Regions from separate parts of the Leptothrix mechoopdaensis genome, predicted to be linked through region 2. Evidence: predicted binding sites of a transcription regulator. Region 2 holds the regulator's gene; each other region holds the start of a gene.
The links. Region 2 encodes FNR, which switches genes on or off when oxygen is low (the NO sensors DNR and NnrR bind a similar motif). Its sites were predicted from a motif close to TTGATNNNNATCAA; they were not measured.
Positions count from the first base shown of each region.

Region 1 (7,472 bases), 1.9 Mb from region 2:
GCATCCAGAACGCGCGCCGCTTCATGAGCACGCTGCGCGCGGCGGCCTACGCCAAGCCGGTGGTGGTGATGAAGGCGGGCCGCAAGCCGGCCGGCAGCCAGGTCGCGCTGACGCACTCGGCGGCCATCGTCGGTTCGGACGATGTCTTCGAGGCCGCGCTGCGCCGCGCCGGTGTCGTGCGGGTGCGCACCTTCACGCAGATGTTCTCGGCCGCCAAGTGCCTGGCCTCGCGCTACCGGCCGACCGGCCGGGGGCTGGCCATCGTCACCAACGGCGGCGGTCCGGCCGTGCTGGCGGCCGACCATGCCAACGAGATGGGCCTGAACGTCGTCAGCCTGGGCCAGCCGCTGCGCCAGGAACTGCAACCCGGCCTGCCGGCCGGCGCGACGCTCGACGGCGTGATCGACCTCAGCGAGGACGCCGGCCCCGAGCACTACCGCGCCGCGCTGCTGGCCTGCGCACGCGAACCGTCGGTCAACGGCGTGCTGGTGCTCTACGCACCCAAGCCCGAAGGCGATCCGGACGCGATCGCGCAGGTGGTCTGCGAGACGCTCTCGCGCGTGGCCAAGCCGGTGCTGACGAGCTGGATGGGCGAGGAAAGCGTGCGCGACGCGCGCCTGCTGCTGAACGCCCGCTCGATCCCGACCTTCCGCACGCCGGAATCGGCCGTCGACGCCTTCCACAACATCGCCAGCTTCTATCAGAACCAGCAGCTGCTGCAGCAGACGCCGCCGCCGCTGTCGAACCTGGCGGTGCCCGATGCGGAAGGCGCGCGGCTGCTGATCGAGGGCGTGCTGGCCGAGCGCCGCAAGGTCTTGACGGAGATGGAATCAAAGGCGCTGCTGGCGGCCTTCCACATCCCCGTGACGCGCACGATGCGGGCCCGCGATGCCAGCGAGGCGATGCTGATCGCCAGCCAGCTGGGTTACCCGGTGGCGCTGAAGATCGACTCGCCCGACATCAGCCACAAGTCGGACGTCAACGGCGTGATGCTGAACCTGCGCAGCGCCACCGCCGTGCGCGATGCCTGCCAGGACATGCTGTCGGCCGTCGCCCGGGCGATGCCGCAGGCGCGCATCCACGGTGTCACGGTGCAGCCGATGAGCGGCAAGCGCCACGGCCGCGAGGTCTACATCGGCATGACCACCGACGACCCGTTCGGCCCGGTCATCACCTTCGGTGCCGGCGGCACCATGATCGAGCTGATCGCCGACCGTGCGATGGAGCTGCCGCCCCTGAACCAGTTCCTGGCCCACCGGCTGATCGAGCGCTCGCGCATCGCCGAGATGCTGGGCGCCTGGCGCGGCCTGCCGGCGGTCCAGCTGGAGGCGATCGAGCAGGTGCTGCTGCGGGTCTCGGAGATGGTCTGCGCACTGCCGCAGCTGCGCGAGATGGACATCAACCCGCTGATCGTCGACGAGGACGGCGTGGTCGCGGTCGACGCGCGCATCGTCATCGAGCACACCGCCAGCGCGATGCACGGCTACGACCACCTGGCCATCCTGCCCTACCCGGCCAGCCAGGAACGCGAGTGGCCGATGAAGGGCGGCGACCTCTACACGATCCGGCCGATCCGGCCCGACGACGCCGACATGCTGCAGGACTTCACCCGCAACCTGTCGGAGGAGAGCCGCTACTTCCGCTTCGCCAGCGCGATGCACGAGCTGCCGGCGCGCATGCTGGCGCGCTACACGCTGATCGACTACGACCGCGAGATGGCGCTGGTGGCGGTGCACGTCGACAAGATCCCCGACGACGGCGTCGAGGGCGGCGTGCGCGAGGTGCGCCAGATCATCGGCGTGTCGCGCTACATCACCAACCCGGACCAGACCAGCTGCGAGTTCTCGCTGGTGGTGTCGGACGCCTACAAGGGCCAGGGCCTGGGGTCGCGTCTGATGCTCAGCATCATCGAGGTGGCGCGCAGCCGCGGGCTGTCGGAGATCGACGGCCTGGTGCTGGCCAACAACCCCAACATGCTGCGGCTGATGCGCGGCCTGGGCTTCAGCGTCGCGCCGTTCCCGGAGGATCCGGAGTTCAAGCTGGTCAGCAAGCCGCTCTGACGTTGACGCGGCGCCGGCTCAGTCCGGCCGGATCGGGATGACACGCGCCGCCTGACGGCCTTCCCAGGCCTTCAGCGCCGCCTTCCAGGCCAGCCAGTCGGCCCGCCAGGTGTCCTGCACGCAAGGGTCGCAGCCGCTGTCGCAGCAGACGCCTTCGGGCAGGGGTTCGGGCTCGACCGGGCGAGGGTCGTCGGCCGGGCCTTCAAGGCTGGCTGGAAGGTGTCGGTCCATGCGTGTCACACCCTGACGCTCAGACGCTGGCCATCGCCTCGCCGAGGCGGATCGCGCGGGCCGGCGCCCACTCGGGGTTGAAGCGCAGCGGGCCGGCCGGGAACAGCATCACGACGGTCGAGCCGAGCAGGAAGCGGCCCATCTCCTCGCCCTTCTTCAGCACCACCACCTGGCCGGGCTGCTCGCCATAGGTCCAGCTGCGGATGTGCCCCGGGCGCGGCGGGTTGACCATGCCGTGCCAGACCGTGGCCATGCTGCCGACGATGGTCGCGCCGACCAGCACCAGCACGAACGGACCGTGCGGGCCCTCGAAGAAGCAGACCACGCGCTCGTTGCGCGCGAACAGGCCGGGCACGCCGCGCGCGGTCGTCGGGTTGACCGAGAACAGCGCGCCGGGCACGTGCGTCATGCGCGTCAGCCGACCGTCGCAGGGCATGTGGATGCGGTGGTAGTCGCGCGGGCTCAGGTAGAGCGTGGCGAAGTGGCCGCCGGCGAACGGCAGGGCCTGGAACGGGTCGCCGCCGAGCAGCGCGGTGGTGCTGTACTGGTGACCCTTGGCCTGGAAGACCTGGTCGCCGGCATCGCCCGTCAGGCGGCCGAACTGGCTGATGGCGCCGTCGACCGGGCAGATCAGGTCGGCCTCGGCCAGCGGCCGCGCACCGGGCTTCAGCGCGCGGGTGAAGAAGTCGTTGAAGGTCGCGTAGTGACCGATTTCGGGGTCGGCCGCCTCGGCCATGTTGACGCCGTAGCGCGCCACGAATCGCCGGATCACCCAGGTGGTCAGGCCGCCGGCGCGGGCCGAGGCGAAGCGTCCGGCGAGTGCCGTGAGGGCTTGTTTCGGCAGGAGGTACTGCGGCAGGACGGCGAGGCGATCGGACACGGCGGGCACCGGTGGTGGACAAACGGGCCGCAGTGTATCGGCGCCACCTTGCTCCAAAGGCGCTGCCGGCAGGGGGTCAGCCGCCGCTCGATGCCCGTCCGGCACAGCCCATCGGGCGGTCGTGGCACAGGTAGAGGTCGGTGTCGGGGAGTGCGCCGCGCAAGGCGTCGAAGGCCTGTTCGGCCAGCGCGTGGGCGTCGTCACACAGGCCCTGGCCCATGCGCAGCGTCAGCGTCGCCTCGCCGTCGGCAATCTCGATCGCCTGGACCCGGCCGCTGCTGACGATGTCGAGCGGCTCGCGCAGTTCACGCACCTCGCGCAGGGCGGCCAGCACCGCATCGAGCTGGTCCTGCGGGCCTGCCAGCCGCAGCTCGGCATTCGGGGCGCGCACCGCCTGGATCCAGATCGTCGTACCGCCGCGTGTGTCCATGGGTGAGATGCTGCGCCCGTTCGGGGCCTACCGATTTGAGTGATGTCAAGCTTGGCACGTCCAGGCGTGACTGTCGACCGATTCAGCCGCGTTGCCACACGGCCAACGCGCCGTCGAGCGATCGGCTGGCGCGCGCCGGCGTCCACTCGAGCCAGGGGTCGTGCTGGATGTAGATGTCGGTGTCGGGCAACGCCGCCTGCAGCGCTCGCAGGGCCCGGTCGGCGGCGAAGTCGCTCAAGGGGCAGTCGGGGCCGACGCCGACCAGGCACAGGCGCACCTCGCCGTCCTCGATCCGCAGCGACTCGACCAGCCCCAGCGCGACGATGTCGGCGTCGAGCAACGGGTCGCGCACGCCGCGCAGCGCGTCCAGCGCGCGCAGCAGCGGCCCCGTCGGCCCGGCCAGGCGCAGGTCGGCGTCGGCGGGCAGGTCGGGGCTGCGCGCGGCGTCGGTCGAGCGGCTCCAGGGGCAGCTCATCGGCGGGTAGGGATCGAGGGTGGACAGCGACATGACGGGCCTCCTGCCCTGCAGGAATCAAGGTCCGGTCGACTATCGGACGGCCGCGTCCGAGGGGCTTGAGGCGGGTCAACCGGGGTGGTCGTGCGGCGTCTGTCAAGGGACCGGAATGCGCCCGATCTGATCCAGCGCGCATCGGCTCGCCCGGGTCTGGGCGAGCCCGGGCGTCCGCACTATCCTCCGCCCCTGATCCACGGAGACCCCTCCATGTCCGACCCGAATCGCCAGGACCTGTCGCTGTTCGACAGCGACGCCACGACCTCCCCGAGCCGCGCCGCGAGCCCCCGCCGGGCCGCCGCCAGCACCGCCGAGGCCCCCAGCCGCGCCAACCTGCCGGCCCAGGCCATCAGCACCGAGGTGCTGCAGGAAAAGTACGCCAAGGGCGACGAGAAGACCATCGCCGACGTGCGCCGTCGCGTCGCCGCCGCGCTGGCCGCCGTCGAGGCGCCCGAGCAGCGCGAGGCCTGGGCCGCGAAGTTCCTGGCCGCCCAGGAACGCGGTTTCGTCCCCGCCGGCCGGATCGCCTCGGCCGCCGGCACGACGCTCAGCGCGACGCTGATCAACTGCTTCGTCCAGCCCGTCGGCGACTCGATCGCCGAACCCGAGGACGGCTTCCCGGGCATCTACACCGCCCTGACCGAAGCCGCCGAGACGATGCGGCGCGGTGGCGGCGTCGGCTACGACTTCTCGCGCATCCGCCCGCAAGGTGCCTGGGTCGGCTCGACCGAGAGCCATGCCTCCGGCCCGGTCAGCTACATGCGCGTGTTCGACCGCAGCTGCGAGACGGTCGAATCGGCCGGCAGCCGTCGCGGCGCCCAGATGGGCGTGCTGCGCTGCGACCACCCGGACATCGAGACCTTCATCCACGCCAAGGACCAGGGCGACCTGCGCAACTTCAACATCTCGGTCGGCGTGACCGATGCGTTCATGCAGGCGGTCGAGTCCGACGGCCCGATCGAGCTGGTCCACAAGGCCGAGCCCGGCCCGAAGCAGAAGGCGGCCGGCGCCCGCCAGCGCACCGACGGCCTGTGGGTCTACCGCGAGGTCCCCGCGCGTGACCTGTGGGACCAGATCATGCGGTCGACCTACGACCATGCCGAGCCGGGCGTGCTGTTCCTGGACCGCATCAACCAGGACAACAACCTCGGCTACTGCGAGACCATCGCCGCCACCAACCCCTGCGCCGAACAGCCGCTGCCGTCCTATGGCTGCTGCTGCCTGGGCTCGGTCGACCTGACCCACTTCGTGACCCGCCCGTTCGAGGCCGACGCCGGCTTCGACGAGGCCGGCTTCAGCGAGGTCTGCGCCGTCGCCACCCGCATGCTCGACAACGTGCTGGACGCCACCGTCTGGCCGCTGCCGGCGCAGCAGCAGGAAGCGGCCAACAAGCGCCGCGTCGGTCTGGGCTTCACCGGCCTGGGCGACACGCTGATCATGCTGGGCCTGCGCTACGACACGCCGGCCGCGCGCGACATGGCGCGCCACATCAGCGAGGTCATGCGCGACGCGGCCTACAACGCCTCGGTCGACCTGGCCGTCGAACGCGGTGCCTTCCCGCTGTTCAACGCCGACCTGTACCTGAGCCGCGGCAGCTTCGCCTCGCGCCTGCCGGCCGCCGTCAAGGACCGCATCCGCGCGCACGGCCTGCGCAACTCGCACCTGCTGTCGATCGCGCCGACCGGCACCATCAGCCTGGCCTTCGCCGACAACGCGTCCAACGGCATCGAGCCGCCCTTCAGCTGGACCTACACCCGCCGCAAGCGCGAGGCCGACGGCAGCTTCAAGGAATACAGCGTCGAGGACCACGCCTGGCGCCTGCACCGCCACCTCAAGGGCGTCGACGCGCCGATGGGCCCGGCCTTCGTGACCGCGCTGGAGATGAGCGCCGAGGCCCACGAGATGATGGTTGCGGCGGTCGCCCCCTGCGTCGACACCTCCATCAGCAAGACCGTCAACGTCCCGGCCGACTACCCCTACGAGGACTTCCAGGGCCTCTACATGGCGGCCTGGAAGTCGGGCCTGAAGGGCCTGGCGACCTATCGCCCGAACAGCGTGCTGGGTGCCGTCCTGAGCGTCGAGCCGACGCCGGCCGCTGCGCCGGCCACGCCTGCCGCCGAGGCCGCACCGGCGCCGCTGACCGTCGCCGAGACCACGCCGTCCGGCGCCAACCAGCGCCTGCGCCTGGACCGCCTGCCGCAGCCGGTGATGGCCAGCCTGCGCTGGCCCAGCCGGCCCGAGATGAGCGGCGGCAACCCGGCCTGGAGCTTCATGATCCAGCACCCGCACGGCGACTTCGCGCTGTTCGTCGGCGAACTCCCGGCCGCCGCCGGACCGGACGCCGGCCTGTTCGAGCGCAACGTGCCCTTCGAGGTCTGGGTCAACGGCGCCGAGCAGCCGCGTGGCCTGGCCGCGCTGGCCAAGACCTTGTCGCTGGACATGCGGGCCAATGACGCCAGCTGGCTCAAGCTCAAGCTTGACGCGCTGGCCACCGTCGCCGAGGAACGTGCCTTCGAGATGCCCTTCCCGCCGACCGGCGAGAAGAAGCTCTTCCCCGGCGTTGTCGCCGCCACCGCCGCCGTCATCCGCTGGCGCTGCGAGCAGCTCGGCGCACTGCAGGAAGGCGGCCCGTCGCCGGTCCTGGCGGCCATGTTCAGCCGCGAGGAACCGCGCACCGGCACGCAAGGCACGCTGGCCTGGGCGGTCGACATCCACAACCCGGCCACCGGCGAGGAGTTCACCCTCACGCTCAAGGAAGTCACCCTGCCCGGCCCGGACGGCAGCCACGTCACCCGCCCCTGCGCGATCGGCTTCGCTGGCAACTACCCGCGCGCGCTCGACGGCCTGGCGCGCCTGCTGTCGCTGGACATGCGCGTGATCGACCCGGCCTGGGTCGGCATGAAGCTGCGCAAGCTGCTCAACGTCGGCGAGCCGCTCGGCCACTTCATGGCCCCGGTGCCCGGCCAGAAGCGCCAGCAGGTCTGGCCCAGCACGGTCGCCTACGTCGCCCGCCTGGTCATCCACCGCTACGCAATGCTGGGCGTGCTGACCGAGGAAGGCGAGCCCGTCAGCGCGATGGGCGTCCTGGCCGCCCCGGTTGCCGCCGTCCAGGCCAGCGAGGCCGATGCCGACACCGCGCCGACCGGCTCGACCGCCCGCAAGGTCATCGCCGGCAAGCCCTGCCCCGAGTGCGGCAACGCCACGATGATCCACAAGGACGGCTGCGACTTCTGCACCAGCTGCGGCTACGTCGGCGCCTGCGGGTGATCGTGAGCCCCCAAGCTCGCTGGCGCTCGCTACCCCCCGTGGGGGCCGCCCGCTGGTGGACCGGCGAAGCCGGCTCCACGGCGGGGGCTGGGA
Region 1 is NZ_CM132699.1:4,201,282-4,208,753, reverse strand. Features, by position in the region: gene ACWA7K_RS18295 (bifunctional acetate--CoA ligase family protein/GNAT family N-acetyltransferase) at 1-2,060, shown strand, start outside; gene ACWA7K_RS18290 (oxidoreductase-like domain-containing protein) at 2,079-2,291, opposite strand; gene asd (archaetidylserine decarboxylase) at 2,311-3,171, opposite strand; gene ACWA7K_RS18280 (iron-sulfur cluster assembly protein) at 3,248-3,601, opposite strand; gene ACWA7K_RS18275 (iron-sulfur cluster assembly protein) at 3,684-4,109, opposite strand; gene ACWA7K_RS18270 (adenosylcobalamin-dependent ribonucleoside-diphosphate reductase) at 4,323-7,379, shown strand.
Region 1: a site for FNR is predicted at 4,175-4,188, ahead of ACWA7K_RS18275 (iron-sulfur cluster assembly protein). Genes of this name have one in related genera too.

Region 2 (7,472 bases):
CATTCGACGCCGGCGTAGATGTCTTCCGAGTTCTCGCGGAAGATGACCATGTTGATCTTCTCGGGTTCCTTCACGGGCGAAGGCACGCCCTTGAAGTACTGCACCGGGCGCAGGCAGACGTAGAGGTCGAGTTCCTGGCGCAGCGCGACGTTCAGCGAGCGGATGCCGCCACCGACGGGGGTGGTCAGCGGGCCCTTGATCGACACGACGTACTCCTTGAGCACCTCGAGCGATTCGGCGGGCAGCCACACGTCCGGGCCGTAGACCTTGGTGGCCTTCTCGCCGGCGTAGATCTCCATCCAGTGGATCTTGCGCGCGCCGCCGTAGGCCTTGGCGACGGCGGCGTCGACCACCTTGAGCATGACGGGCGTGATGTCGAAACCGGTGCCGTCACCCTCGATGTAGGGAATGATGGGATTGCTGGGGACGTTGAGCGAGAAGTCAGCGTTGACGGTGATCTTCTGGCCCCCGGCGGGCACCTGGATGTGTTGGTACATGTGGCCGACTCCGTGTGATTCGGTAGGGTGATTTCTCAGGGGAAAGCGATTCTAGGGCAGGCACTCTGTCGTGGACTTGACAGCCTGTGGCCCCGGCGACGATGCGCGTGCGCCCTGCGTGCAAGCCGTGTGCCCGACCGGCTCAGGCGCACCAGGCCTGCAGCGGTTCGAGCAGGCCGTGGCCGAGTGTCCAGCCGACGCTGGCAACCAGCATGGCGCCGGCCAGGCGCAGCGCCAGGGCGCCGCCATCGTCGACTGCCGCGCCGCCCGCGTCATGCCCCTCGTCACGACCCCGCGCCAGCAGCGGCCGCAGCCGGAACCACAACGCCGGACCGGCGACCAGGCCGACGCTGCTGGCCAGCGCGAAGGCGGCCATGACGCCGGCACCGGCCAGCGGACCCGATGCCATCGAGGCCACCAGCAGCGCGCCGTGCAGCAGGCCGCATGGGATGACGGGCCAGAGCAGGCCGAGCGCGCCGGCCTTCAGCCCGCCGGGCAGACGTCGCTGGATGCGGATGCGCTGCCAGCCGCCGTCGCCGACCTGTTCGGGCGAACGCGGCTGGCCGAGCGACTCGATCCAGCCCTGCACCGCCGCCGGCATGCGCCCACGCACCAGCAGCCACAGGCCGAGCACCAGCAGCGCCAGTTGCAGGGCGGACCAGACCGGCCGCAGCCAGCCGACCCCTTCGCCCAGCCAGCGCAGCCCGGCCGCCGCCGTGGCAACCAGCGCGCCGGCCGCCGCGTAGGCGATCAGCCGGCCGGCCAGCACCGCCGTGGTGCCCTGCCCCGGCCGGTCCGGGGTGCAGCGCCCGGCCACGGCGGTGCAGGCCGCGCTGCACATGCCGGCGCAGTGCAGCGAGCCGGCCAGGCCCATCAGGGCGGCGGAAGCGGCGAGGGTCAGGCTCATCGGGAGATTGTCGGGCGAGCAGGCGTCAGGCCGTCCAGACCGCCCAGACCGCGTGATGGCCTGGCGGCTTGAAGGACCCGGGTCGTCAGATCACGCGCGAGAAGCGTTCGCGCGACAGGTCGGCACGCAGGTGCTTGTCGAACACCATCGCCACCGAGCGCACGAAGTACCAGCCCAGGGCGGTCAGCTCGAAGCCGTCGGCATCGATGGTGACGAGGCCGTCCTCGGCCAGCCCTTCGACGGCCTCCAGTTCCGCGCCGAAGTAGCTTCTGACGTCGATCAGGTGGGCCAGCGAGACCGACTCGTAGCTCAGCCGGCCGTGGCACATGATGGCCATGATCACGGCGCGCCGGACCAGGTCGTCGCGGGTCAGCGACAGGCCGCGCACGATCGGCAGCTCGTTGCGGTTCAGGGCGTCGTAGTACTCGTCCAGCGTCTTGGCGTTCTGGCTGTAGCTGGCACCGACGCGGCCGATGGCCGAGACGCCCAGCGCGATCAGGTCGCAGTCGGCCTGGGTGCTGTAGCCCTGGAAGTTGCGGTGCAGACGGCCCTGGCGCTTGGCCTGCGCGAGCGAATCCTCGGGCAGCGCGAAGTGGTCCATGCCGATGTACTGGTAGCCGTGCGCGATGAAGCCGCTGATGGCCTGCGACAGCATGCCGATGCGCTGCGCGCCGGTCGGCAGTTCCTCGGAGACGATGCGGCGCTGCGGCTTGAAACGCTGCGGCAGGTGTGCGTAGCCGTACATCGCGATGCGGTCCGGGCGCAATGTGGCGACCTGGCGGATCGTGCGGGCGTAGCTCTCGGGCGTCTGGCGCGGCAGGCCGTAGATCAGGTCGACGTTGATGGACTGGAAGCCCAGATCGCGGGCATCGTTCATCAGCGCCTCGACCTGCTCGTAGGGCTGGATCCGGTGAACGGCCTTCTGGACCTCGCCGTCGAAGTCCTGCACGCCATAGGACAGGCGGTTGAAGCCGAGGTCGGCCAGGTGCTTCAGGCGCGCGCGGGTGACGGTGCGCGGGTCGATCTCGATCGAATACTCGCCGCGCGGCTCGATCGTGAAGTGGCGGCGCAGGATGCCCATCAGGCGGTCGAGCTCGCCGTCGTCGAGGAATGTCGGCGTGCCGCCACCGAAATGCAGCTGCGTGACCGAATGGCCGCGGCCGAGCACGTCGGTGACCAGCGAGGCCTCGTGCGCCAGCGCGTCGATGTAGGCCGACGCGCGGCCGTGGTCCTTGGTGACGATCTTGTTGCAGGCGCAGTAGTAGCAGACCGACTCGCAGAACGGCACGTGCACGTACAGCGACAGCGGGCCGCCGGCCGCGCCGATGGCGCCGCTGGCGCGCTGGGCCAGCGCCTGGCGGTAGTGTTCGGCGGTGTAGGCCTCGACGAAGCGGTCGGCCGTCGGGTAGGACGTGTAGCGCGGGCCCGGCCGGTCCATGCGCCGCAGCAGGTCGTCGCTCAGCGCAGGGGGCTGGGGCATGTCGGCATCTCCGTGGAACGGGTTGGACGTGGCAGCCGCCTCGGCAGCCAGCGGACCGGAAGTCATGGTGTGCATGGCGTCCCACTGTGCCGCGCATCCGCCGTCCGGACTTGACCTGCCTCAAGCCGCGTGCGGAGGGCCGGGTCAAGAATCCCCTGATCGCGACACGCATCAAAACCCAAGCCAGTGTGCGGGGGCGTGCATACTGTGGCGCCTCCGCCACCGAACAGGAACCGGACCATGATCCACGAAGCTACCGCCACCCCGTCGTCCCCGCTCAATGCGCTGAAGGTGGCGTGCTCGGCCTGCAACCTGCGCGAGCTGTGCCTGCCCGTGGGCCTGTCCGAGGACGAGCTGGTCTCGCTGGACAACATCATCAGCACCCGTCGCAGCGTCAAGCGTGGCGAGAGCCTGTTCCACGCCGGCGACGACTTCGCCGCGCTGTACGCCGTGCGCACCGGCTTCTTCAAGACCGTCGTGTCAGCCTCGGACGGCCGCGAGCAGGTCACCGGCTTCCAGATGGCCGGCGAGCTGATCGGCCTGGACGGCATCAGCAACGACCGCCATTCCTGCGACGCCGTCGCGCTGGAGGACTCGCAGGTCTGCATGATCCCGTACGGCCAGCTCGAACACCTGTCGCGCGAGTTCACGCTGCTGCAGCACCAGTTCCACAAGATCATGAGCCGCGAGATCGTGCGCGACCACGGCGTCATGCTGCTGCTGGGCAGCATGCGGGCCGAAGAGCGCCTGGCCGCCTTCCTGCTCAACCTGACGCAGCGCCTGCAGGCGCGCGGCTTTTCGGCTTCGGCGCTGGTCCTGCGCATGACGCGCGAGGAGATCGGCAGCTACCTGGGCCTGAAGCTGGAGACGGTCAGCCGGACCTTCTCGAAGTTCCAGGACGAGGGCATCCTCGAAGTGAAGCAGCGCGACATCCGGATCCTCGACCAGGACGCCCTGCAACGCGTCGTCAACGGCGCCGCCTGTTGAGCTGAAGCACCCTGCCCCAAGACGACGACGGCGACCTTCGGGTCGCCGTTTTCACGTCTGCCACGGGGCTGGCGCGATTCAGGGGAAGCGCCGTCGGGTCGCGAGGTCGCCGTCGGTGGCGGGCTCGCGCAGCAGCAGCTGGGTGATGGCGCCGGACAGGCCCAGCACGACCCAGAACAGGAAGAAGGCGATCGAGTAGACGGCCTTGCGGTCCATGTCGACCGGGGCGCCGCCGAGCCAGTGCAGCGCCTGCGGGTCGACGAAGGCGAAGACCAGCATCTCGAGCACGCCGGCCATCAGGAAGGCCGGCCACAGCACTGCGAGCGCGCGGCGGCCGAAGCCGGTCAGGGCGACCGGCGCGGCGCGCACGTCGTCGGGCGCGGCCAGCTCGGAGCTGTCGAAGTCGCTGTCCTCGCCCCGGTCGGGCATCGGACGGGAACCGGCCGACCCGCTCACTTGACGCCTTCGGGCTTGCCGCCGGTCGCCGCGTGGTTGCGGGCCTGCATCGCCGGCAGGTTGCCGGCGTGGTCACCGGTGTGGGCGCCGTTCTCGACATCGTCGGCGGCGACGCTGCTGGCGCGCGTGTCGAGCACCGGATCCGGATGCGTGATCGCGATGGCCAGCGTCACGAAGCTGGCCGCGACCACGATGGCCGGACCGCCCAGCACCAGCCACATCATCGGCTCGCGCCACCAGACGCGACGCGCGCTGCGGGTGGCGACAGGGGCAAGGGCAGGCGCGGCGGGGGCATGGGCTTGGGACATCGGTGTTCTCCGGGTGTTCGGTGCGACGCGTTTCAGCGCGGCACGAGGAAGGTGGACTTCTCGCGCAGGCTGACCGGCGCGCCGGCGCCGTCGGGCAGGCGCTGGATGTCGAAGTGGATCGGGTGGCTGCCGCTGCCGGCCCGCTGGGCTTGCAGCGCATCGAGCCGGACGGCAACGGTGATCCAGCGGGCCTCGGCCGGACCGACCCGCAGCTCGCCGTCGATGGCGGCCGACAGGCCCTCGATCCCGCCGGCGTCGACGCGATAGGTCTGCGTCGACTCGGTCGTGTTCATGATCTGCAGGCGGTAGATGTTCTCGATCGCGCCATCGTCGACCAGCCGCGCCAGCGAGGCCCGGTCGCGCACCACGTCGACCTTGAACGGGGAGCGCAGCGCCAGGCTGATGCCCAGCGCGGCCACGATCAGGAACAGGATGGCGGTGTAGACCAGCACGCGCGGCCGCAGCGCCCGGCGCCACATCTGCGCGCGGGTCCAGCCGGCTTCGAGGCCGTTCTCGGTCGTGTAGCGCACGAGGCCGCGCTCGTAGCCCATCTTGTCCATCACGCCGTCGCAGACGTCGACGCAGGCGGCGCAGCCGATGCACTCGTACTGCAGGCCCTTGCGGATGTCGATGCCGGTGGGGCAGACCTGCACGCACAGGTTGCAGTCGACGCAGGCACCCAGGCCCAGCGTCTTCGGATCGGCCTTCTTGCTGCGCGAGCCACGCGGTTCGCCGCGTGCGGCGTCGTAGGTGATGATGAGCGTGTCGCGGTCGAACATCGCGCTCTGGAAGCGCGCGTACGGGCACATGTACTTGCAGACCTGCTCGCGCATGTAGCCGGCATTGCCGTAGGTGGCGAAACCGTAGAACAGCACCCAGAACCATTCCCAAGGGCCGAAGCCGAGCGTCACGGCCGACACGGCGAGTTCGCGCACGGGGGTGAAGTAGCCGACGAAGGTGAAGCCGGTCCACAGCGCGAAGGTGATCCAGGCGAGCTGCTTGCCGCCCTTGCGCAGCCACTTCTCGCCGGTCCACGGACCGGCATCGAGCTTCATGCGCGCGGCGCGGTCACCCTCGAACTTCTTCTCGAACCACAGGAAGATCTCGGTGTAGACGGTCTGCGGGCAGGCATAGCCGCACCACAGCCGGCCGGCCAGCGCGGTGAACAGGAACAGCGCGTAGGCCGAGACGATCAGGATGCCCGTCAGGTAGATGAAGTCCTGCGGATAGAGCACCAGACCGAAGATGTAGAAGCGCCGCGAGCCGAGGTCGAACAACACCGCCTGGCGGTCGTTCCAGCTCAGCCACGGCAGCCCGTAGAAGACGACCTGGGTCAGCCAGACCAGCAGCCAGCGCCACTTGACGAACAGGCCGGTGACGGCCTTCGGATAGATCTTCCGGGTCTTCTCGTACAAGGAGACCATCTTGACCGGCAGTTCGGGGTTCGTCGGGGCGGGCGCGGGGTGGTCGGTCATGCAGGCGGTGGTCGATCAACGGAACGCGCCCAGGCACCGAAGACGGCGACCGGGCGCGGGGTCAGTGCATCACTGACGCGGGGTGACCGGCGTGTCGGCCAGCGCGGTCTTCGGGCCCTTGTGCGACAGGCTCCAGACATAGGCGGCCAGCACGCGGATCTGATCGGGCGTCAGGCGCGAGGCGTGCTGCGGCATCACGTTGGTCTTGCCGTTGGTGACCATCGCGACGATGGCGTCCTCGCCCCAACCATGCAGCCAGACCTTGTCGGTCAGGTTGGGCGCACCCATCGCCGGCGTGCCCTTGCCTTCGGGGCCGTGGCAGGCCGCGCAGACACCGAACTTGGCCTTGCCCAGCTGGGCGGCGATGTTGTTGTGCGGGCTGCCCGACAGGCTCAGCACGTAGTTGGCGACGTTCTTGACGTCCTCGGGCGTGCCGACCGCCGCCGCCATCGGCGGCATCATGCCCTGACGGCCTTCGGCGATGGTCTTGGCGATGTAGTCCAGACCACCGTCGCCACCGAGCCAATCGCCGTCGGCGAGGTTCGGAAAGCCCTTGCTGCCGCGACCGTCGGAGCCGTGGCAACCGGCGCAGTTGTTGACGAACAGGCGCTCGCCGATGCCCTGGGCCTGCGGGTTCGCGGCCAGTGCCTCGACCGGCTGGTCCTTGAACTGCGCATAGACCTTCGACAGGGCTTCCTTCGCCTTGTCCTGCTCCTTCTGGAGCTGGTCGGCACTGGACCACTTGAGCGTGCCTGCCGAACTGCCCAGGCCCGGGTAGAGCGCCAGGTAGAGGCCCGCGAACACCACGGTGATCACGAACAGGCCCATCCACCAGCGCGGCAGCGGGTTGTTCAGCTCACGCAGATCACCGTCCCAGACGTGACCGGTGGTGTTGTCGTCGGCCATCACCTGACGACGGCTGGCGATGACCAGCAGGACCAGGCAGAGCAGCAGTCCCACGATCGTGAGGGCGGCCACGAACAGTGACCAGCCACTGGAGATGAAGTCACTCATGGGTGGCTCCCTTGTTGGCTTGCAGGGCTTCGTCGTCGAGGAAAGGCAGCTGGGCGGCCTCGTCGAAGGACGAACGGTTGCGACGCGAGTAGGCCCAGACCACGATGGCCAGGAAACCCGCGAAGGACAGCAGGGTCACCAGGCTGCGCAGGGTGTTCAGATCGGCTTCCATGTCGGACTCCTCACTTGGCCGGCGCGGCGTTGGCGCCGGCCGTGCCCATGACCTGCAGGTAGGCGACCACGGCATCCATCTCGGTCTTGCCCTTGACCTCGTCGGCGGCCTTGGCGATCTCGTCGTCCGTGTACGGGACGCCGACGATGCGCAGGGCCTTCATCTTCGGGGCCATG
Region 2 is NZ_CM132699.1:1,077,365-1,084,836, reverse strand. Features, by position in the region: gene icd (NADP-dependent isocitrate dehydrogenase) at 1-497, opposite strand, end outside; gene ACWA7K_RS04890 (urease accessory protein UreH domain-containing protein) at 640-1,404, opposite strand; gene hemN (oxygen-independent coproporphyrinogen III oxidase) at 1,490-2,884, opposite strand; gene fnr (fumarate/nitrate reduction transcriptional regulator Fnr) at 3,125-3,871, shown strand; gene ACWA7K_RS04875 (hypothetical protein) at 3,950-4,300, opposite strand; gene ACWA7K_RS04870 (hypothetical protein) at 4,324-4,635, opposite strand; gene ccoG (cytochrome c oxidase accessory protein CcoG) at 4,668-6,110, opposite strand; gene ccoP (cytochrome-c oxidase, cbb3-type subunit III) at 6,180-7,124, opposite strand; gene ACWA7K_RS04855 (cbb3-type cytochrome oxidase subunit 3) at 7,117-7,296, opposite strand; gene ccoO (cytochrome-c oxidase, cbb3-type subunit II) at 7,307-7,472, opposite strand, start outside.

Region 3 (7,472 bases), 210 kb from region 2:
GGTCACCTCCGACCTTCCTGCACCGATGGGCTCCACGACTGGCGCTTCCGCCTTGGAAGCCTGCAGCCCGTCGCCCCGCCACCGAGCGGGCAACCATCCCTCCATGAGTTTTGACGACCTGGGCCTGGCCCAGCCCATCCTGCGCGCCGTGCGCGAGGAAGGCTACGAGACGCCCACCCCCATCCAGCGCCAGGCGATCCCCGCCGTGCTGGCCGGTGGTGACCTGCTGGCCGGTGCGCAGACCGGCACCGGCAAGACCGCCGGTTTCACCCTGCCCCTGCTGCACCAGCTTGCCGCCGGCGAGCCGGTCAAGAACCGCAACGGCCGCCCGGCCATCCGCGCGCTGATCCTGACCCCCACCCGCGAACTCGCCGCCCAGGTCGAGGAAAGCGTGCGCACCTACGGCAAGTACCTGCAGCTCAGCAGCATGGTCATGTTCGGCGGTGTCGGCATGGGCCCGCAGGTCGACCGTCTGCGCCGTGGCGTCGACATCCTCGTCGCCACGCCGGGCCGCCTGCTGGACCACCACCAGCAAGGCACGCTGGACCTGGGCCAGGTCCAGTTCTTCGTGCTCGACGAAGCCGACCGCATGCTCGACATGGGCTTCATCCACGACATCAAGAAGGTGCTGGCGATCGTGCCGGCGAAGAAGCAGAGCCTGCTCTTCTCGGCCACCTTCAGCGACGAGATCAAGGCCTTGGCCGACCGGCTGCTGAACAAGCCCCAGGTCATCGAGGTCGCTCGCCGCAACACCACCGCCGAGACGATCGCCCAGCGCGTCATCCGCGTCGGTCGCGAGCGCAAGAAGGACCTGCTGGCCCACCTGATCCAGAGCCAGAACTGGCACCAGGTGCTGGTCTTCACGCGGATGAAACACGGCGCCAACCGCCTGTGCGAGTTCCTGAACAAGGCCGGCATCAGCGCGATGGCGATCCACGGCAACAAGAGCCAGGGCGCGCGCACCAAGGCGCTGGCCGAGTTCAAGACCGGTGACCTGACGGTGCTGGTGGCCACCGACATCGCGGCGCGCGGCATCGACATCGACCAGCTGCCGCACGTCATCAACTACGAGCTGCCCAACGTCCCCGAGGACTACGTGCACCGCATCGGCCGCACCGGCCGGGCCGGCGCGCAGGGTGAGGCGCTGTCGCTGGTCTGCGTCGACGAGGAAGGCTTCCTGGCCGACATCGAGAAGCTGATCAAGCGCAGCATCCCGAGCGAGACCGTCAAGGGCTACGAGCCCGATCCGGGCGAGCGCCCCGAGCCGATCCAGATCGGCCGCCGGACGCTGAACGGCGGACCGCAGCGGCGCGGTGGCGGCCCGTCGGGCGGTGGTGGCGGTGGCGGTGGTGGTGGTGGTGGCCGTCCGGCGGCGCGCCCGGCTGGCGGTGGTGGCCAGGGCAGCCAGGGCCGTCCGGCGCAGGCCGGCGCCCGGCCGCAGGGCTCGGGTGGTGGTGGTGGCGGCAATGGTGGTGGCGGTGGTGGTCGCCCCGCCCAAGGCCGTGGCCCCGGTTCGAACGGGCCGCGTGGCAGCGCACCGGCTGCGCTGAACCGCCCGAAGCCGACGCGCTGAGCCTTCGTCGCCTGACCATGAAAAAGACGCCCCTCGGGGCGTCTTTGCTTTTGGCGGCGCTGGAGCCGTTCAGTGCGATCGGGCGGTGCCGACCCAGGCGCCGTAGAGCGCCCGCACCGCCAGCCGCTGCAGGGTGGCCGGCGGCACGCGCGGGGCGTGTTCGCGGCGCAGTTCCCAGTCCGGCCACGTCGGCAAGGGGGCTCGGCGGACCCAGCGGACGTCACCCGACTGGGGGCGACGATCCGCGCGCTTCTGGGTCACATAACCCAGATGCTGAAAAAAGGCTTGCGTGTCGCGAGCTTCTGCCGGCAACTCCAGCTCCAGACTCGGCGCCCCGCAAGCACAGGCGACCTCTTCACAATAGTTCATCAACGCACGGGCGACACCCTGGCCGCGCGCAGCCGGCAGGACGCCCAGGGCGGATACCTCGGTGATCCGTTCACCCGGATGGACCTGCATCCGGACCAGGCCGACCAGGCCCATCGCGGTGAACGCGACGGCCAGCTTGTGGCGCTCGTCGCAGAGCCAGTGGCCGATGGTGGCCTCGTCGACATCGGGGAAGACCTGGGCGATCAGGCCCTGCAGGCGCGACCAGTCCCTGATCCGGGCCGCCCGCACCCGCACCGCCGCGCCAGGGGCGGGCAAGCCGGTGTCGGAAAAGGCCGGAAGCGCTGCCATGAATACCTCCAAATGGGGGATTGCACTGCTGAACTTTGTGCGATTGTTCACAACTGCAATGACCCGATCATGTCAGCTAGCGTCTTGTTACACCAGTCCGCCGACTGGGGGCTTTTCCCACGGTGTTGGCTTTCGTTCATCTTTGTCAATGACTTGTCCAAAGGGACTTGATCTGTGGCAAGCAAATCAATCGGCGTGATTTAGGCCAGATCAAGAGAGCGGCAGACCCGTCTGGCGCACCCGCGCAGCGTCGGCGATGCTCCATGTCACCCCGTCCCGACAGGAGCAGACCATGCAGGTGCAGATCCTCGGCGCCGCCGATTGCGTGACCGGTTCTCGCCACCTGGTGCGGGGTGCCGACGGCGCCAGCGTGTTGCTGGACTGCGGCCTGTTCCAGGGCTGGAAACCGCTGCGGGAACGCAACTGGCTGCCCCTGGGCATCGCGCCGGTCGCGCTGGACGCGGTCATCCTCAGCCACGCCCACCTCGACCACAGCGGCTGGCTGCCGGCGCTGGTGCGCGAGGGTTTTCGCGGCCGCATCTGGTGCAGTCCGGCCACGCGCGACCTGGCCGAGGTGCTGCTGCTCGATTCGGCGCACCTGCAGGAAGAGGACGCGCGGCGCGCCAACCGCGGCGGCTGGTCGCGCCACCTGCCGGCCCGGCCGCTCTACACCCGGCGCGATGCGGCCCGGGCGATCGAGCTGATGCGGCCGATCACGCCGGGCAAGGAGTTCACCCCCGCCAGTGGCCTGACCGCCCGCCTGACGCCGGCCGGCCACCTGCTCGGCGCCTGTTCGGTGACGCTGCGCGACCGCCTGCACACGCTGGTGTTCTCGGGCGACGTCGGCCGTGTCGACGACCTGCTGATGCGCGCGCCACAGACCGTGCCCGACTCGCCCGACCTGTTGCTGGTCGAAAGCACCTACGGCGACCGGCTGCACGACGACGTCGACCAGCAGGCCCGCCTTGGCGCGATCGTGCGCGAGACCGCCGGACGCGGCGGCAGCGTGCTGATGCCGACCTTCGCGGTCGGACGCGCCCAGGCGCTGATGCTGCTGCTGCAGCGCCTGCGCCGCAGTGGCGAGATCCCGGCGTCGCTGCCGATCTACCTCGACAGCCCGATGGCGCAGGCCGCCACGCGCATCCACCTGGCCCACGCCCGGCTGATGCGCCTGTCGCAGGCGGAATTGCGCACGCTGTGCGAGGGCGTCACCGCCGTCGAGGACGCGGCCGATTCACGCCGGCTGGCGCGCCGCAAGGGGCCGGCGGTGATCCTGTCGTCGAGCGGGATGGCCACCGGCGGCCGGGTGCTGACCCATCTGGCGGCGATGGCCCCGGAGCCACGCCACAGCATCGTCTTCCCCGGCTACCAGGTGGCCGGCAGCCGGGGCGGCCGGCTGGTCGACGGCGCGCGCGAGATCAAGGTGATGGGCCAGATCGTGCCGGTGCGCGCCGAGGTGCATCACCTGCGCGGCATGTCGGGCCATGCCGACGCGACCGGACTGATCGACTGGATGCGGCAGTTGCCCGGGGTTCCCCAGCAGGTGCTGGTGGTACACGGCGAACCGGCGGCGGCCGATGCGCTGAGGCTGCGCATCACGCGCGAACTGGGCTGGCCGGCGCGGGTGCCGCGCCCGGGCGAGACGGTGCCGCTGGCGGTGGCCGTCGACGGCTGACGTCAGGGGCGCGAGCCGTCGTCCTGCAGCGGCTTGCGTTGGGCCTTGGCCGCCGCAGCCTGGGCGGCCTTGCGTTCGGCCCGCTTTTCGGCCCGTTTTTCGGCCTTCGCTGCCGCCGCCTTCTCGGCCTTGCCGACCTTCACCGCCTTGTCGGCCTTGACGGTCTTGCCGGCCTTCTGCGCAACCTTGCCGGCACCCGCTTCAGCCTTGGCCTTGCGGGCGGCGGCCTTGTCGGCCTTGTCGGCCTTGTCGGCCTTGGCGGTCGCGGCCTTCTGGGTGTGGTCCTTCTGCGTGTGGTCCTTCTGGGCGTGCTCCTTGCGCGCGGCCGCCTTGTCGGCCTTCTCGGCCTTCTCTGCGGCGCGCGACGACTTCGACGTCGCAGCAGCTTGCGACGCGGCCGGCATCTCGCCCAGCGCGGCGGCGGGTGCCACCGGCGCGGCCGTCGGCTGGGCCGGCACCGGAGTCGGCAGCACGATGGTCGTGGTGCCGGTCTGCGCCGTGGCGGCGGTGGCGGTCAGCAGCGTGGCCAGCAGCAGGGCGAGCGTGGCGGAGGAGCGGGTCATCGGTCAGGTCCTGTCTCGGGGAATCGTTGGAATGGTTCGGGGAAGCGGGGGAGGACGGCTCAGCAGCGAAGCGGGGAAATCAGTCGAACCGGCCCTGGCGCAGCCACTTGGTGGCAACCCACTTCTCGCCCTCGAGCACCGGCGCGCCGCCATGCAGCGTGCGGGTGACCGGGTGGGCGCGGTCGTAGCTGAAGAAGACGGCGTTGCCCTTGATCGGCGCGACTTCGAGTGCGACGTCCGGGAAGGTCGTCGCGCCGCCGCGGGTCGGCGTGTTCAGGTACATCACCAGCGTGCCGACCCGCTGGCCGCCGCGCTTGAGGATGGTGGGCGTGCCCGGCTGGGCCGGGTCGAAGTAGTCGTAGTGCGGCTTGTATTCGGCGCCCGGGCGGTAGTGCAGCACCTGCACGCCCTCGCCGTTCTCGACCGGCCAGTCGAGCAGCGCCGCGATGCGGGCCTCGATGCGGGTGATCAGTTCGCTCTCGCCGCGGCCGAAGAACATGCCCTCGCTGGTGCGGGCCTCGTTGACCTCGCTGCCGCCGGTGTCGTTGTCGACCGTCTCGGAGCGGGCCAGGCGCGGATCGGCCAGCGCGACCAGCGCGTCGCATTCCTCGTCGGACAGGAAACCGCCGAACACCACCACGCGCGGCAGGCGCATCTGCGTCAGCACGGTGACGCGGCGGTCGGGCAGGTCAAGGTGGACGGGCGAGCCTTCCAGGGCCGGCTCCGGCACCACCGAGCCCGGCGGCAGGTCGACCGCCACGCCCTGCTCGGCCAGGTAGTCGCTGAGCGTCTCCTCGAGCGCCGCGACGGCGACGTCTTCCTGCCAGCCGGCTTCGCGCATCGACGCCAGGACGACCTCCGGGCCATGTCCGGCGCGGGCCTGCTCGATGATCCACTGGCGCAGTTCGGGGGTGGCGGTCTGGCGGGTCATGGTCGTCGTGCTCATCGAGGGATTGTCGCGTCGGGCATCGCGGCGGCGCTGGTCGCCGCGCCCAGGAATGCGACGAGTTGTCACCTGATCAACCTTCCTGCCGACGCCGGAACACCAGCCGGTCCGGTCCGGACACCTCGGGCGCATGGACATAGCCCCCCAGGTCGAAGGCCAGCAGCTGGCTGACGCGCTGGACGCGCTTCGTGATCGCGTAACGCGCCATCAGCCCGCGGGCGCGCTTGGCGTGGAAGCTGATGATCTTGTAGTCGCCGTCCTTCCAGTCCTCGAACACGCAGTCGACCACGCGGACCGGGCCGGCGGCCTGCAGCACCGGTCGGCGCACGGCCTTGAAGTACTCCTGCGAGGCCAGGTTGACCAGCACCGGCGAACGCTCGCCGGCCAGGCGCTCGGCCAGGTCCAGCGAGATCGTGTCGCCCCACCAGTCGTAGAGGTCCTTGCCACGCGGATTCGCCAGCCGCGTGCCCATCTCCAGGCGGTAGGGCTGCAACGCGTCGAGCGGGCGCAGCAGGCCGTACAGGCCCGACAGGATCAGCACATGCGACTGGGCCCAGCGCAGGTCGGCGGCGCCCAGGCTGCGGGCATCCAGGCCGTCGTAGACATCGCCGTTGAAGGCCAGCACGGCAGGCTTGCTGTTGCGGCGGTCGGACGCCGGTTGCCAGGCACCGTAGCGGGCCACGTTGAGCGTGGCCAGCGTGTCCGAGAGGTCCATCAGCTCGGCGATCTCGGCGGGGCTGCGCTGGCGCAGGATGCCGATCAGCTCGGCTGCCTCGGCCACGTAGCGCGGCTCGGTGGCGCTGACGCGGGTGGGGGTCTCGTAGTCGAGCGACTTGGCGGGCGAGAGGACGAACAGCATGGTGTCGGGGGGTCTGGAACGGCGCGGATTATCGGGCGCCGCGCACTATGCTCCGCGGCCGGAACCGCCGCACGACACCCCCCACTCAGCCCCGCCACCGAGCACCGCCAGATGAAGAACCCGGCCCCTGCCAGCCCCGCCGACCAGGCTCCTTGCCCTTGCGACCTCGGCACGTCCCGCCGGCTGCGGCTGTCCGACTGCTGCGGCCGCTACCACGCCGGCGCTCAGCACCTGCAGGCGCCGGACGCGCTGGCCCTGATGCGATCGCGCTACAGCGCCTATGTGCTGGACCGGCTGGACTACCTGCGCGCGACCTGGGACGCCGCGCACTGCCCGGCCGACCTGACCGCCAACGAGCCGGGCCTGCGCTGGCTCGGGCTGGAGATCCAGGAACACCGCGTCATCGATGCCGACCACCAGACGGTGCGGTTCGTGGCGCGCAGCAAGCTCGGTGGCCGGGCGCACCGGCTGGTCGAGACCAGCCGCTTCGAGCGCCGCGATGGGCGCTGGTTCTATGTCGACGGGGATGTCGCCGGCCGTTGAACGCCGCCGTGCCGGATCGTCAGCGGCGCGAATCGAACTCGATGCGGACCGCGTGGCTGCCCAGGCGCACCACGTACCAGCCCATCACCACGCACAGCAGTGCGCCGCCAATGGCGCCACCGAGCCGCAGCGGCAGTGGCTGATGAATCAGCGTGGCAGCCGCAAATCGCCCGGCCAGATGCACGCCGCCGAAGGCATCCAGGATGGGGTTCAGCAGGCTGACCTCCAGCCAGCGCTGGCCCAGCTGCGCCAGGATCAGGCCGATGAACAGCGCCATGGTCGCGGGCCGGGCCCACCTTTCGCGGCGCAGCAGCCCGAGTCCGGTCACGGCCAGCAGGCCGGCGGTCGGCAGCAGGGTCGGCGGCCGGAACGGAATCGCCATCGCGCTCGCCCAACCCAGCAGGCCCAGCAGCAGCAGCGTCCAGGCCAGGGCACCGATGTCGCGCGAGCGGTCGCGGACCCCCGCGGCGGTCGCCGGGTCGTCCAGGAGCAGGGGGTTGTCGATCACGCGTGGCATCTTGGTTCATCCAATCTGGGGTGTGTCACGCATGGTGACCGCGCCGCGCCACCGAAACACCCACATGCATCTGTAGTAGTTTCGCTGAACCACTACAAACGATTGCAGGTGATCACCC
Region 3 is NZ_CM132699.1:1,291,927-1,299,398, reverse strand. Features, by position in the region: gene ACWA7K_RS05915 (DEAD/DEAH box helicase) at 104-1,573, shown strand; gene ACWA7K_RS05910 (GNAT family N-acetyltransferase) at 1,643-2,251, opposite strand; gene ACWA7K_RS05905 (MBL fold metallo-hydrolase RNA specificity domain-containing protein) at 2,544-3,926, shown strand; gene ACWA7K_RS05900 (hypothetical protein) at 3,929-4,489, opposite strand; gene ACWA7K_RS05895 (2OG-Fe(II) oxygenase) at 4,569-5,435, opposite strand; gene yaaA (peroxide stress protein YaaA) at 5,509-6,294, opposite strand; gene ACWA7K_RS05885 (YchJ family protein) at 6,406-6,837, shown strand; gene ACWA7K_RS05880 (hypothetical protein) at 6,857-7,345, opposite strand.
Region 3: a site for FNR is predicted at 2,419-2,432, ahead of ACWA7K_RS05905 (MBL fold metallo-hydrolase RNA specificity domain-containing protein). Genes of this name have one in related genera too.

Region 4 (7,472 bases), 1.8 Mb from region 2:
AGCCGCGCAACCAACCAGCTGCTGCAGCTCGCCCGGGCCGATGCGGGGCCGCTGCAGCGCCAGCCCTTCGACCTGGCAGAGCTGGCCCGCGAGGTCGCGCTGCAGCTGCTGCCGCAGGCGCGTGCGCTGGGCGTGGACTTCGGCGTCGACCTGCAACGCTCGCCCGATGACGCCACCGCGCTGCAGGCCGAAGGCGATCGGCTGCTGCTGCGTGAAGCCTGGTTCAACCTGGCCCACAACGCGCTGGTGCACGGCTGCGGCACGGCGGCTGGCGGGCGACGGGTCACCCTCGAGGCCGGACGCCTGGCCGACGGCTGGCGGCTGGGCGTGGTTGATGACGGTGCCGGACTCGATCCGGCGCTGGCCGACCGCATCGGCGAACGCTTCGCGAAAGGCCGCGGCAGCCGGGGGGCCGGGCTGGGGCTGGCGATGGCCCGATCGGTGATCGAGCGGCACGGCGGGCGGCTCGCGGTCGGCCCCGGCGACGATGGACGCGGCCTGCGCGCCGAACTGATCTGGGAGCCGGCATGACGACAAGACGACGCCTGGCACTGCGCCGGCTGCTGCTGCCGCTGGCCGCCGCGATGCCGGCGGTCCGGGCCCAGGGCCTGTCCGGACCCAGCACACCGCAGCCCACCGCCTGCATCGTGCCGGCCAAGCCGGGCGGCGGCTTCGACCTGACCTGCCAGTTCGCGCGACGGGCCTGGCAGGCGGTCGGCGACGAGTTGCCGCTGACGTATCAGCCGGGCGGGATCGGGGCCTGGGTCTACCGCTCGCTGATGCGCGACGGAATGCGCGACACCGGTGCGCACGAACCCGCCGGGCCCGCCGCGAAGGCGCTGGTCGCCTGGTCCAGCGGCACGCTGCTGAACCTGGCGCAGGGCCGCTTCGGGCGCTACGAGCCGGGCAGCCTGCACTGGGTCGCCAGCCTGGCGCTGGATCACGGCGTGGTCGCCGTGCACCGCGATTCGCCGTGGCGGCACCTGGGTGAGCTGCTGCAGGCATTGAAGGCCAGCCCGGCCTCGATCGGCTTCGCGGCCGGCGGCACGATCGGCAGCCAGGACTGGATGAAGGCCGCCCTGCTGGCACGCGCCGCAGGGGTCAGCCACAAGGCCATCCGGGTGGTGGCCTTCGAGGGCGGCGGCGATGCCGTGCAGGCGCTGCGCGGCCGCCATGTGCAGGTGCTGTGTGGCGATGCGGCTGAGCTGACGCAGCAGTTGCGCGACGGCGCGCCGCTGCGGGTCCTGGCCGTGCTTGCACGGCAGCGCCTGGGCGGCGCCCTGGCGTCCGTGCCGACGGCGCGCGAACAGGGTGTCGAGCTGGACTGGCCAATCCTGCGCGGGGTCTATGCCGGACCGGCAACACCGGTCGCGACGGCCACTGCCTGGGGCCAGCGGCTGCTGGCGGGTGCGATGCGCGAGGACGCGGTCATCGCACTGCGCCAGCTGGGCCTGGACCCGCAGCCGCTGGCGGGTGCGGCGCTGGCCACGCGGGTCGAGGACGAGATCGTGCGGTGGCGCCAGCTGGCGCGCGAATTCGGCCTCGTGGCGACGACGCCCTGAGGCGACTCAGGCCGCCGGTGCGGCCACGCGCAGGTCGTCGGCCGTCTTGCCCGCCGCAATCGCGGCCAGGAACCAGTTCGGGCGCTTGCCCACGCCGGTCCAGGTGTGGCCCTGGTCGTCGGCGTACTTGATGACGGACGGGCGCGCGGCCTTGGCCGGCTTGGCGGCCTTGGCGGCCTTTGCGGCCTTCTCCGGCTTGGCCGCCTGGACCGGCGCGGCCTTCTTCGTCGACGTCTTGCGAACGGCCTTGTCGGCCGCCTTGCGGACCGGGACGCGTCGGGCGGCGTTGCCGTCCAGACCGAGGTCGGCGGCGGTCAGGCCGTAGTGCGCGATGGCTTCCTGGATGCGCCCGATGACGTCGGCGACCTCACGCGCCCGGATGGCCTCGGCCTCCTTCTGCAGCTTGTCGATCTGGGCCTGGATCTGGGAGAGCGTCTTCTTGGTCATCGGCGAGTTCTCTGCTGAAGCGATGGAAGTGGACGGTGGCGGCATCGTCCGTTCTGCACGAGGTTCGGGAAGCCGATCACCAGGAGTCCGAAGCATACGGCCAGACCATCGCCGCACCGCTACGGGTTCACCGTGACGTCGCCTGCAGCAGACGGGTCGCCGCCTGCACGAAGGCCGGGTCGGCACTGCCCAGCCGGTTCGAGCGCGCGGCGATGCGGCCGTCGGCATCGAGCAGCAGCAGCACCGTGCTGTGGTTGAACTCGCCATCGGGCAAGGCACGGTACTGGATGCCCAGCGCGGCGGCCAGCCGGCGCACGCTGCGCGCATCGGTGCGGGCCAGCGTCCAGACGGCAGGGTCGAGCCGGCGCTGCTCGGCCGTGCGCTGCAACGCGGCCACGCTGTCACGTGCCGGATCGAAGCTGACGATGGTGACCGGCAGGCGCGCGCGATCCTCGGGCGAGAGCTTCGCGCGGGTGTCGGCCAGCGCCTCGATCAGCATCGGGCAGACGTACTGGCACGAGGTGTAGAACATGCTGACCAGCATCGGCTGGCCGCGCTGGTGGCCCCACGGCTGCGAGCGGCCGTCCTGGCCGGTCAGCACGAGGTCGAGCTGATAGACCGAATCGCCGGGAAGGTCGATGGCCACGGGGTTCGCGGCCGATGCGGCGTGGGCGGACAGCAGCGGCATGAACAGGGCCAGCAGCAGGGCCAGGCGCCGGGCGAACGTCGAGATCGGGATAGTCATGGTGTGCTCCGGAGATTCGGGTTCAGGGCAACGTCACCGGGCGCACGCAGCGAAAGCCGAGGCTGCCGGTGCTGTCCGATGCCTTCAGCGACGACAGCAGCGCGATGCGCATCAGCACGGCGTAGTTCTGGCGGTCCTGCAGGTTGATCGCGCCGGCACCGCAGAACTTGAGCTTGTCGGGGTCGTCACCGGAGCGGCTGTCGGCGTCGACCAGCAGCGCGTTGAAGTCGTCGACCCATTCCCAGACCAGGCCGTGCAGGTCGCGGACCCCGTAGACATCGGCCTCGCCGCCCACGACCGGCAAGGCGGCGGTCGCCGGCCGTGCGTACCAGCCGAGGATGCGGGCCAGCCAGGCCGGGTCGTCGCGGGCATCGCGCCGGGTCGCGTCGGACGCGGCGGCGTACTCCCATTCGGCCCAGGTCGGCAGGCGGCCGCCTTCGCTCTCGTGCTCGCAATAGGCCTGGGCCGCGAACCAGCTGACCTGCGTGACCGGGCGCCGCGCATCGAGCGTGTCATCGGCCGGTGCCGGCTGCAGTGCCGAACGCCAGCCCTGCAGATAGCCGGCATCGGCGTAGGTGCGGGCGATGCGGCCGCGCTGCCACTGCGGGTGGTCCTGCACGAAGCGGCTGAACTCGCCGCGCGTGACCGGCGTGACGCGCATCGCATAGGCCGGCATCGGCTGCGGCGTGCGGTCCGCGTCGGTGGCCAGCACGCTGGCGAGCGTGCCGGCCGGGACGGTCACGTAGGCGGCATCCTCCTCACCGCCCGCCCGTGCCGCGCCGGCCGCCGCAGCCAGCAGCGGGGCGAGCAGCGGGGCGAGCAGCGGGGCGAGAAGCGGGGCGAGCCACCTGCCGGTGCGGTTCATCGTCAATGTCCCGACGTGGTGGCCGCGACCGGCTTGCTGGCGCGGACCTTCCTGACGTCGTCGACGCTGATGCGCCCGCCGCCATTGCCGAAGCTGTTCATCACGTAGCTGAGGATGTTGGCGACCTCGTCGTCGTTGAGCTGGTTCATCGGCGGCATGACCGAGTTGTATTCGCTGCCGTTGACCGTCACCTTGCCCGACAGGCCATGCAGCACGACCGAGATGGCACGCTGCGGATCGGCCGCGAGGTAGTCGCTCTTCGTCAGCGGCGGGAACACGCCGGGCAGGCCGTTGCCGTTGGCCTGGTGGCAGACCGAGCAGGTGCCGGCGAACAGCGCCTGGCCGGCCTTGATCTGGTCCTCGATCGTCAGCTTGCCGCTGGCGGCGGCCTGCGTGGCCGTCGTCACCGCGTTCAGGTTGGGCTGCGAGCGGTCACCGAGGTAGACCGAGTCCAGTTCCTTGCCCGAGTAGATGCTCTTGTCCTCCGGCCCGTTGACCTTGAGGATCGCCAGCGCGCCCTTGTTGAAGGCCCGGAAGATCGAGTGGTCGACCAGCACGTAGCTGCCCGGCACCTTGGTCTTGAACTCGACCACCGCCGCACCGCCGGCCGGGATCAGCGTGGTCTGCACGTTGCGCTGGACGTTGCTGCCGCCCTCGTAGCGCACCTTGTCGAAGATCGCGCCGATGACGTGGAAGCTCGACACCAGGTTCGGCCCGCCATTGCCGACGAACAGGCGCACCGTCTCGCCGGTCTTGGCGGTGATGGCCTTGTCGCCCGTCAGCGCGCCCTCGGCGCCGTTGAACAGCACATAGGTCGGCTGCTCGGCGATGGCCTTCTCCATGTCGAAGGGCTGCTGGCCCTTCTCGCGGTACTTGCCGGTCGTGTAGAAGTCGCCCTGCATCACGTAGTACTCATGGTCGACCTTGGGCATGCCCTCGGGCGGCTCGACCAGGATCAGGCCGTACATGCCGTTGGCCACGTGCATCCCGACCGGCGCGGTGGCGCAGTGGTAGACGTAGATGCCCTCGTTGAGCGCCTTGAAGGAGAACTGCGATTCATGGCCCGGGGCCGTGAAGCTCGACGCCGCACCGCCGCCCGGGCCGGTCACGCCGTGCAGGTCGATGTTGTGCGGCATCTTGCTGCCGGGATGGTTCTTCAGGTGGAACTCGACCGTGTCGCCCTGGCGCACGCGGATGAAGCTGCCGGGCACCGTGCCGCCGAAGGTCCAGAAGGTGTAGGACACGCCTTCGGAGATCTGCATCTCCTTCTCGACCACCTCCAGCTCGACGATCACCTTGGCCGGCGTCTTGCGCGTGATCGGCGGCGGCACGAACGGCGGGCTGGTCAGCACCGCACGGATCGGCGCGCCCTGCGGCGGGCCGAAGTCGCCGGTCGACTTCTGGACCGGCGCGGCGGCCAGCGCCTCGATCGGCGCGGCGGCCAAGCCCAACATCAGGCCGGCGGCGGTGACGGCGCTGGCAAGGATCTGGTTGATTCTGCGGACCACGTTTGACTCCTGTGAGGTGGGTCGACAACACCTATAAGGTGCATTTCATGTGCAGCATTATTGGAAGCGCATCACCACGCCGACTTGAGACAGGTCAAACGCGCAGCCGTCGAACAGGACGCCCTTCGCGGCCGTTCTCGGCCGATCGAGCGGCCCCGCATCGCCAGGCCAGCGCAGAGCCGATCAACACGAGCAGGAACAGCAGCAGCGCGGCCGCATTGAGGGCCGCGCCCCAGCGCCGCAGCGGCAGGTCGGCGATGCCGCCGAACAGCCTCAGCGCGAGCGAGGCGTGCAGCGCCAGCAGCGGCAGTTAGAACCACCATCCAACCTGCAGCTTCACCCGCGCGACCGCCGGCAGGATCACCGGTGCATGCCCCATCACCATGCTGACGATGAAGCCCAGGCCCAGCGCGTGCAGCGCCAGGTCACGCCCGGGGCAACCCAGCGCCAGGCCCATCCAGCCCAGTCCGGCCAGCGCCAGCCAGGCGTAGCCGGCCAGCAGGCTGACGGCCATGTAGCGCGCCAGCCCGTGCGCGAACAGCGTGCGGCGGGCGATGTCGAAGGTGAACAGCCAGAGCGCCAGCGCGATCAGGCCCAGGCCGTAGAGCACCCCGCCCAGCGGCCCGGCCGGCTCGATGGCCGCCGCTGCAGCGCCCATCGCCAGCACGGCCACGATTGCCAGCAGCACCGGCTGCGCGAGGTCGTGCCGGCGCGTGAGGCGGGTCATCTCCAGCCGTTCGGCGGCGATGGTCAGCACCGGCAGCAGGAACCACCACGGCAGCGCCGCCGCGACGTCGAGCCCGGGCACGGCCGCACGCGGATCGACAAGACGGACGACGAGAAGGCCGATCAACACGAGCGAACTGCCCGCCAGCCACGCCAGCGTCGCCGCCAGCAGCAGCCAGGTGTGACCGGCCCGCTGGCGTCGCAGCACGACGACCTGCACGGCCACCGCGACCGCCGCCGCCCCGACGCCCAGCAGGGCCGCCGGCAGCGGCCAGCCGGCCAGCAGCGCGGCACTTCCCAGCCCGGCACCCAGCGGCGCGGCCCAGGCCCAGCGGCGTCGCACGGCGACGGCCCGTTCGATCGAGATGACCATGCCCAGCCAGCCCGGCAGCATCAGCTGCGCATGGGCGGCGGCGGCCGGGCCGATCAGGTGCGGGTCCTGCAGCCAAGGCCAGCCCAGGCCGGCCCGCAGCAGACCGCCCAGGACAGCGCACAGCAGCGACCCGGCGACCAGCGCCAACATGACCAGCGTCACGACACGGGCAAGGGTGACAGGCCCGCGCGGCGGTCGCGTCGGCAGGTCCGGAGCAGGCGTGGTCATCGCTCAGCCCATGAAGCGGCGCGCCGAGGCGCTCATGCGCTCGGGCGTCCAGGCGGGTTCCCGGACCTGCTCGACCTGGATGCGCCAGGCCTCGGGCAGCACCCGGTCCAGCGCCGACTCGACCTCATCGAGGATCACGTCGGCGACCGGGCAGGCGGCCGAGGTCATCGTGATCGACAGCCGCAGTCGCGGGCGGCCTGCGCCCGTGGTGGCATCGGTCTCCTCGTCGATGACGACACCGCACACCAGCCCCAGGTCGACGATCGACAGGGCCAGTTCCGGGTCGACCACGCGGCGCAGCGCGCGGACGACGGCGTCCTGCAGGTCGGTCGGACCTTGCCAGGGAAAGACGGGATCGCTCATGGCGGGCAGGCTCCAGCCCGCCGCACGGGCGCGGGGGCGTGTCAGGTTCGGGTCGGGCGCCGTGACCGGGTCGCCACCTCGGGCTGGGCGACCGGCACCAGCTGCAGCAGCGGCGCCAGCAGCTCGCGGTTGCGGACCAGGTCTTCCAGCGTGTAGCGGTCGAGCACCGCGTAGAACGCGTCGACCGCCTCGCGCAGCACGCCGCGCAGGCGGCAGGCGCGCAGGATGCAGCAGTCCTGCGTGTCGACGCCGAAGCATTCGGCCGGCAGGGCCTCGCCTTCGGTGGCCCGCACCACGCGGCCGATGACCACGTGGCGCGTCTCCATCGCCAGTTCCATCCCACCGCCCTTGCCGCGCACGTTGGCCAGCCAGCCCTGCACCCCGAGGAAATGCACCACCTTGGTCAGGTGATGTTCGGAGATGCCGAAGGTCGAGGCGACCTCCGCGATCGTCGCCCGACGTCCCGGGTCGGTGCCCAGGAAGATGAGCACACGCAGGCTGTAGTCGGTGAAGGCGGTGAGTTTCATGGTCCTAGCGTTGCACCACCGGCGTCGCTGCCCGGCCGGTCTCGGGCTGGCCTGTCGGCCGTCTCAGGAGCCTGAAGGCATAGGCCGCCAGCAGCACGGCACCGATGGCGAACACGATGTCGCCCGGC
Region 4 is NZ_CM132699.1:2,895,629-2,903,100, forward strand. Features, by position in the region: gene ACWA7K_RS12565 (sensor histidine kinase) at 1-531, shown strand, start outside; gene ACWA7K_RS12570 (Bug family tripartite tricarboxylate transporter substrate binding protein) at 528-1,562, shown strand; gene ACWA7K_RS12575 (H-NS histone family protein) at 1,569-2,009, opposite strand; gene ACWA7K_RS12580 (SCO family protein) at 2,137-2,754, opposite strand; gene ACWA7K_RS12585 (formylglycine-generating enzyme family protein) at 2,777-3,619, opposite strand; gene nirK (copper-containing nitrite reductase) at 3,622-5,073, opposite strand; gene ACWA7K_RS12595 (hypothetical protein) at 5,438-6,454, opposite strand; gene ACWA7K_RS12600 (metal-sulfur cluster assembly factor) at 6,458-6,817, opposite strand; gene ACWA7K_RS12605 (Rrf2 family transcriptional regulator) at 6,859-7,344, opposite strand; gene ACWA7K_RS12610 (nitric-oxide reductase large subunit) at 7,349-7,472, opposite strand, start outside.
Region 4: a site for FNR is predicted at 5,212-5,225, ahead of nirK (copper-containing nitrite reductase). Genes of this name have one in related genera too.